Regions from separate parts of the Actinosynnema sp. NPDC053489 genome, predicted to be linked through region 2. Evidence: riboswitches for the same ligand, from Rfam matches in the RefSeq annotation. Region 2 holds a riboswitch; each other region holds the start of a gene.

Region 1 (2,253 bases), on a different contig from region 2:
GAACGCCCAACGCCGCCGTGATCTTCGGCACACCGCCGTCCACTTCGGACAGCCGCCAGGCGTCGCCGCGGATGCCGGCGAACACGCGCGCGGCGGTCACCACGGCCGCCACCGGGTCGGTCACCCGCAGCCCTGAATCGTGGCCGGCCAGGAACAACGCGTCACCGACCAGCCCGATGTCACCCGACAGGCCGCTCACCGCGCCACCCACCGTGACCAGGAACCGCCCGGGCAGGGACGCCAGTTCCGGCGTCGCGCACAGCTCCGCGTCGATCGCGTCGACCAGCGCCTGGTTGTCCTCCAGCGGCGCGGCGACGATGTTGCGCACCCGCTCGTGCGTCGGCGAGGGCAGCAGGCCGACGGCGCGCAGCCGTGCCCCCAGCTCGTGCTCCGCACCCGGCGCCAGGCCCCTGATCTGCAGGTTCGCCCGTGAGGTCAGTTCGAGCACCCCGTCGCCCAGCTCGATCGCGGCGGCCCGCAGCACGTCGACCTGCGCGGCGCTCAACGTGCCGCCGGGCACGCGGACGCGCGCCAGGCCGCCGTCGGCGGCCCGGTGCACGTCGACGGCGCCGGGGCAGGCGTCCGGGCGGGTTCGACCGGCCGACGCGGGTCCGCCGGCGAGGGGCGCGGGAGAAGCCGTGGGCATGGACTGGATGCTAACTGCCGTTAGGGTGACCTCCGAACGGCGAAGCAGCAGGAGGAAGCCGGTGCGAGTCCGGCGCGGTCCCGCCACTGTGACCGGGGGAGGCCCCGGGAGTCAGGAACTCCGCTCGCCGTCCCCTACGACCGGGGCGAGGACCCCCGAGGGATGGAGCACGCACGTGATCCTGCTGTTGTCGACCTCCGACACGGACCTGCTGTCGGCCCGGGCCAGCGGCGCGGACTACCGCCTGGCCAACCCCGCCCGCACGGCGGCCGACGACCTCCCGGCGCTGGTCGAGGGCGTCGACCTGGTGGTCGTGCGCATCCTGGGCGGTCGCCGGATGTGGGAGGAGGGGCTCGACCGGCTCCTCGCCTCGGGGCTGCCGGTCGTCGTGCTGGGCGGCGAGCAGAACCCGGACGCGCCGCTGATGGAGCTGTCGACCGTGCCCGGCGGCGTGTGCGCCGAGGCCCACGCCTACCTCGCGCACGGCGGCGCGGCGAACCTCGCCCAGCTGCACCGCTTCCTCTCCGACACCGTGCTGCTCACCGGGCACGGCTTCGCGCCGCCCGAGCCCACGCCCACCTGGGGGCTGCTGGAGCGCCAGGACCCGGACCAGGGCCCGACCGTCGCCGTCCTGTACTACCGCGCCCACCACGTGGCCGGCAACACCGCGTTCGTGCACGCCCTGTGCGACGCGATCGTGGCCAAGGGCGGTCGCCCCCTGCCGGTCTACTGCGCCTCGCTGCGCGCCGCGGAGCCGGAGCTGCTGGCCGAGCTGGGCAAGGCCGACGCCCTGGTCGTCACCGTGCTGGCCGCCGGCGGCACCAAGCCCGCCGCGGCGTCCGCCGGCGGTGACGACGACGCCTGGGACGTGGGCGCGCTGGCCGCCCTCGACGTGCCGATCCTGCAGGGCCTGTGCCTGACGAGCAGCCGCGCCGCCTGGGACGGCAACGACGACGGTCTGTCCCCTTTGGACACCGCCACCCAGGTCGCGATCCCCGAGTTCGACGGCCGGATCATCACCGTGCCGTTCTCGTTCAAGGAGGTCGACGAGGACGGCCTGACCGTCTACGTGGCCGACGAGGAGCGGGCCGCCCGGGTCGCGGGCATCGCCGTGCGGCACGGCAGGCTGCGCCACGTCCCGCCGGCCGAACGGCGCATCGCGGTCGTGCTGTCGGCGTACCCGACCAAGCACTCCCGCATCGGCAACGCCGTCGGCCTGGACACCCCGGCCAGCGTGGTGCGGCTGCTCGCCGCGATGCGCGAGCGCGGCTACGACATCGGCGACGAGCTGCCCGGCGTGGCCGACCTCGACGGCGACGCGCTGATCCACGCGCTCATCGCCGCCGGCGGCCAGGACGCCGACTGGCTCACCGAGGACCACCTGCGGGGCAACCCCGTGCGGCTGCCCGCGGCCCGCTACCGCAAGTGGTACGCCACCCTCCCGGAAGACACCCGGCGGGAGGTGGAGCGGCACTGGGGCGAGGCACCCGGCGAGCTGTTCGTGGACCGGTCCGGCGACCCCGACGGCGAGATCGTGCTGGCCGCGCTGCGCTCGGGCAACGTCGTGGTGATGGTGCAGCCGCCGCGCGGGTTCGGCGAGAACCCGA
Region 2 (2,253 bases):
CGCACGCGCGGCATCGTCCTTGAGCAGCACGATCGCGCCGAGCGCGAGCATCGACGCCGTGGTGTCGAACCCGCCGGTCAGCACGCCGTCGGCGAGGCCGGCCAACTCGACGTCGCTCACGTCGTCGCCGTGCTGGCGGATGATCGAGCCGATCAGGCCGTCACCGGGCGACCGCCGCTCGCGGCGCACGATCTCCTCCATGTAGGACAGCGACTCCGAGATGGCGCCCAACGCCTGGCCCGCGCCGCCGAACAGGTCGAACCGCGCCGCCGCCAGCTCCTGGAACCGGTCGCGGTCCTCGTAGGGCACGCCGAGCAGCTCGCAGATGGTCAGCGACGGGATCGGCAGCGCGAACTCCTTGACCAGGTCGACCGGCCCGGTCGCGGTCTCCATCGCGTCGAGCCGCTCGGTGACGATCGCGTCGATGCGCGGCACGAGCCGCGACAGCCGGCGCATGGTGAACTCGGGCGTGAGCAGCTTGCGCAGGCGGGTGTGGTCGGGCGGGTCGGCGAAGCCCAGGCCGCCGGGCGACTGCTCGATCCGGCCGACCGCCGCGCCGAGCCGCGCGTAGTCGTTGCTGAACGCACCTGTGTCGGAAAGCACCTTCTTGGCTTCCTCCAGGCCGGTGACCAGCCACACGCGCAGGCCGAACGGCACCGGGATCCGGTGCACCGCACCGCTGTCCCGCATCCGCTCCAGCTCCGCGACCGGGACCACCCCGTCCCGCTTCAACGGGACCAGCGCACGGTCCGGGAGCAGCGACAACGCCCGCGAGCCGATCTTGCCCAGCACCCACCGCGTCGCCGAACGCCGTGCGACCCACGCCACCAAGCCGTCGCGCACGGACGCCAGAGTCGTCATCGAACACCCCTCTTCCCCAGATCGAATCGCCCGACGGTAACCGGCCGTCGGGGTGAGCAGCATCGCGCCAGAGGCGGATTGACACACCATGATCCGTGACAGACGATCGGCAATCGCGCGCGAAACGGGGGAAGCCGGTCGAAATCCGGCGCTGACCCGCAACGGTAGGTCCGAGAAGGACGAGCCCGAACACCCGTCGCACGTGCCACGCTCCAGACACCGTCGAGGTCAACGGGTCGGAGCCCCGGGGGAGGTCGGTCACGGCAGTCCGGGGTCCGCTCGCGCCTCGCGCCCCGGAAAGGCCGAACATGTCGTTGAGACGGACCGCCGCCGTCATCGCCGCCGCCGCCGTCACCGCGCTCGCGGTGGTCCCCGCCGCCGAGGCGCGGGCCGTGCCGACGACGGACGTCGCCGACGCCGCCGCCGGTTGGCTCGCCCGGCAGCTGGTCGACGGCGACCACTTCGAGAACGTCTACGACGGCGTCGCCTACCCCGACCACGGCCTCACCCTCGACGCCCTGTTCGCCTTCACCGCCGCCGGCGTGGCGTCCGACAGCGCCGACAAGGCCGCCGCCTGGCTCGCCGAGCCCGACGTGGTCAACGGCTACCTGCACTCCGGCGACCCCGCCGAGTCCTACGCGGGCGCGCACGCGAAGCTGGCCCTGGCCGTGCAGGCGCGCGGGCAGGACCCGACGGCCTTCGGCGGCGTCGACCTGGTCGCGGGCCTCACCGCGCTCCAGGCGCCGTCCGGCCGGTTCCGGGACAAGTCGCAGTACGGCGACTACTCCAACGGCTTCACCCAGGCGTTCGCCGTGCTCGCGCTGGACCGGTGGCGGGGCGCGCCGCAGGCCGCCGTCGACTACCTCGTCGGCACCCAGTGCCCCGACGGCGGGTTCCCGCTGGTGCTGGAGGCCGCCACGTGCGCCTCGCACGTGGACGCCACCGCGATGGTCGTGCAGGCGCTGCTCGCCGTCGACCGGGGCGGTCCGGCGGCCGAAGCGCTCGACTGGCTGACCGCCGCCCAGCAGTCCGGCGGCGGGTTCCTGGACGAGGGCCAGACCGGCGAGGGCAACGCCAACAGCACCGGCCTGGCCGCCCAGGCGCTGCGCGCGGGCGGTCGCACGGCCGCGGCGGACCGCGCGACCGCGTTCCTGCGGTCGTTGCAGGTCGGCTGCGCGGCGGCGGAGCCCGACCGGGGCGCGATCGCGTTCGACCGGTCCGGGTTCACGACGACCACCTCGTTGCGGGCGAGCGCGCAGGGCGTGCTGGGCCTGGTCGGTGTCAACTTCGCCGACCTGACGGCGCGGGGCGGCCAGGCGGGCGCGCCCGTGCTGGACTGCCCGGCCACCACGACCACGCCCACGTCGGGCGCCACCACCACGACCACCACCA
Region 3 (2,253 bases), on a different contig from region 2:
GCGGCGCACCGAGGAGGTGTTCCGCGCGGGCCTGCCGTGGCGGCCGGGCGCGCGTGAGGCGTTGCGGGCGGTCCGCGACTCCGGTGTGCCGATGGCGCTGGTGACGTCCACCGAGCGGCAGTTGACCGAGGTCGCGCTCGACACGATCGGCCGTGACCTGTTCGACGTCACGGTGTGCGGCGACGAGGTGGACCGCCGCAACAAGCCGCTGCCCGAGCCGTACCTCAAGGCCGCGCGCCTGCTCGGCGTCGACCCGACCCGGTGCGTGGCCGTGGAGGACTCGCCGACCGGCGTGGCCTCCGCCGTCGCCGCCGGCTGCACGGTGCTGGTCGTGCCGTGCGACGTGCCGGTGGAGCCGGGCGAGCGGCGCGTGTTCCGCGAATCCCTGGTCGGCGTCGACCTCCCGCTGCTGGCCGGCCTCGCGGGCGGGGCCGCCTGAGACGACCCCGCCCTGCGGTCACACCGCCGGCGCCACCTGCCGGACCCGGCGCGTGGCCGGGTCGACCAGCAGGCCGAACACCACGCCGAGACCGAGCCACAACGTGGCCGTCTCGGCCAGCGAGGCCAACCGGAACTCCCACAGCACCGACGCCGGCACGTCCGCCGGCACGGCGTCCGGCGTGGCCGGGAACGCGACCAGCAGCACGACCACCGCCGCCACCACGGCCAGCGCCACGGCGGTCGCGCGCACCGGCGACGACAGGTGGCCCAGCCGGGACGCCAGGTGGCTCGCGCCGAGCGCGACCAGCAGCCCGGCCGCGATCAACCCCAGGTAGAGCACCGTGCGGTACTCCACCGTGTCCGGGTCGCCCACCGCGGGCGGGTTGGCCGGGTACTTCACCGCGGGCAGCAGCGCCGCCGCGCCGAACGCGGCCACCGACAGCGCCACCGCCCGGGTAAACGGCGCCTTGCCGGGGAACCAGCGCCGCGCCCCCGCGTAGGCGGTGGCGAACAGCGCGCCGACGGCCAGGCCCACCAGCACCGCGGCGAGCACACCGCCGACCACCTGCGTGCCGCGGCTGAACACCTCGCCGTGGTCGTGACCCGCGCCCGGCTCGACCGGCCGGGCCTCTTCGACGGCCAGCGCCGCCCGGATCGGCACCTCGACCACCAGCACGCCGACCAGCCCCGCGAGCAGCCCGGACACCGCGCCCGCGCCGACACCCCGCAGCAGCAACCCCCGGTACGAGGACGTGTTCGCCATGTCGGCGCGCCCTAGTGGCACGGGACGCCGAGCGCGTGGCGCCCGTCGTGGAAGAACTCGTGCACGGCCTCGGCGGCGTGGCCGAGCGCGATGCCGTTCTCCTGCAGGACCAGCCACGCCACGATCAGCGCGACCAGGGCGACGGCGTAGGCCCACCGGGGGACGGGAGTGGAAAGGGGATGCGCGGGGCTCGTCATGACGGCCTCCTCCATACCTCGTGGAAGGTCAACAACAACTCGTGCCGCAGCCGGTCTCCTGACTCCCGGATCGACGCCGTCCCCGCGTCTTCCCAGCCGCGGCGCGGCCAGTGACGTTCTCGGCGGGTTGGCTCCCCGGTCACAGTGGCGAGGACCGCGCCGGATTCCCACCGGCTTCCCGTCCACTGCGGCGCCCGAACGGTAGATGTCGATCGAGGTCCGGCACAACCGACCAGACGAGTTGTCGTGTTCCTCACGTGCCGGGTCGGCGCGGCAGCGGGCAGTCGCCGCACGTGCCGCCGCCGTCGAGCCGGTAGTACAGGCAGCAGCTGCGCCGCCGGAACACCACCTCGCCGGGGAAGGGGGCGAACCCGCCGGTGTCGCGCAGCGGCGGGTCGGCGAACAGCTCGTCGATCAGCCCGGCGCAGTCGACACCGCTGCGGGCGATCGTGCGCAAGGCCCCCGCCACGGACGACCCGGCGTTGCCCCACAGCAGCCCGCGGGCGACGGGCGCGACCGCGCGGACCGCCTCGACCACCGGCTCCATCGACTCGGCGATGCCGACGCCCGCGACCGGGTCCTTCAGCCGCACCTGGAGCCCCTCCGGGCCGTAGCGCCACCAGACGTTGCCGGGGCGGACGTCCGGCGCCGTCCCGCCGACCGCGCGCGCGGCGACGACCGGGCTGAGCAGCCGCGCGGTGTAGCTCAGGAAGAACAGCGACGCGGCGACCCGCCGTTCGCCGGTGCGGTAGCGGACGCCGATCCGGTCGACGGCGTCGGCGAGGGCCGGCCCGCGCGGCAGGTCGGCGCCGTCGTGCCAGCCGTCGTCGGGCCGGCCGACGTCGAGGGCGA

Evidence for each region. Region 2 has a riboswitch for cobalamin ahead of ACIGNX_RS10915 (prenyltransferase/squalene oxidase repeat-containing protein). Riboswitches for the same ligand answer to the same signal wherever they lie in the genome.
Region 1: it holds a riboswitch for cobalamin, as region 2 does, so the genes downstream of both, cobN (cobaltochelatase subunit CobN) here and ACIGNX_RS10915 (prenyltransferase/squalene oxidase repeat-containing protein) in region 2, are expected to answer to the same signal.
Region 3: it holds a riboswitch for cobalamin, as region 2 does, so the genes downstream of both, ACIGNX_RS14250 (CbtB-domain containing protein) here and ACIGNX_RS10915 (prenyltransferase/squalene oxidase repeat-containing protein) in region 2, are expected to answer to the same signal.

What each region holds. Positions count from the first base shown of each region.
Region 1 is NZ_JBITXT010000007.1:418,531-420,783, reverse strand. It holds gene ACIGNX_RS19135 (hypothetical protein) at 1-646, opposite strand, end outside; cobalamin riboswitch at 654-788, shown strand; gene cobN (cobaltochelatase subunit CobN) at 822-2,253, shown strand, end outside.
Region 2 is NZ_JBITXT010000004.1:248,625-250,877, forward strand. It holds gene ACIGNX_RS10910 (cytochrome P450) at 1-861, opposite strand, end outside; cobalamin riboswitch at 955-1,077, shown strand; gene ACIGNX_RS10915 (prenyltransferase/squalene oxidase repeat-containing protein) at 1,170-2,253, shown strand, end outside.
Region 3 is NZ_JBITXT010000005.1:413,791-416,043, forward strand. It holds gene ACIGNX_RS14240 (HAD family hydrolase) at 1-439, shown strand, start outside; gene ACIGNX_RS14245 (CbtA family protein) at 458-1,204, opposite strand; gene ACIGNX_RS14250 (CbtB-domain containing protein) at 1,216-1,401, opposite strand; cobalamin riboswitch at 1,432-1,614, opposite strand; gene ACIGNX_RS14255 ((2Fe-2S)-binding protein) at 1,655-2,253, opposite strand, start outside.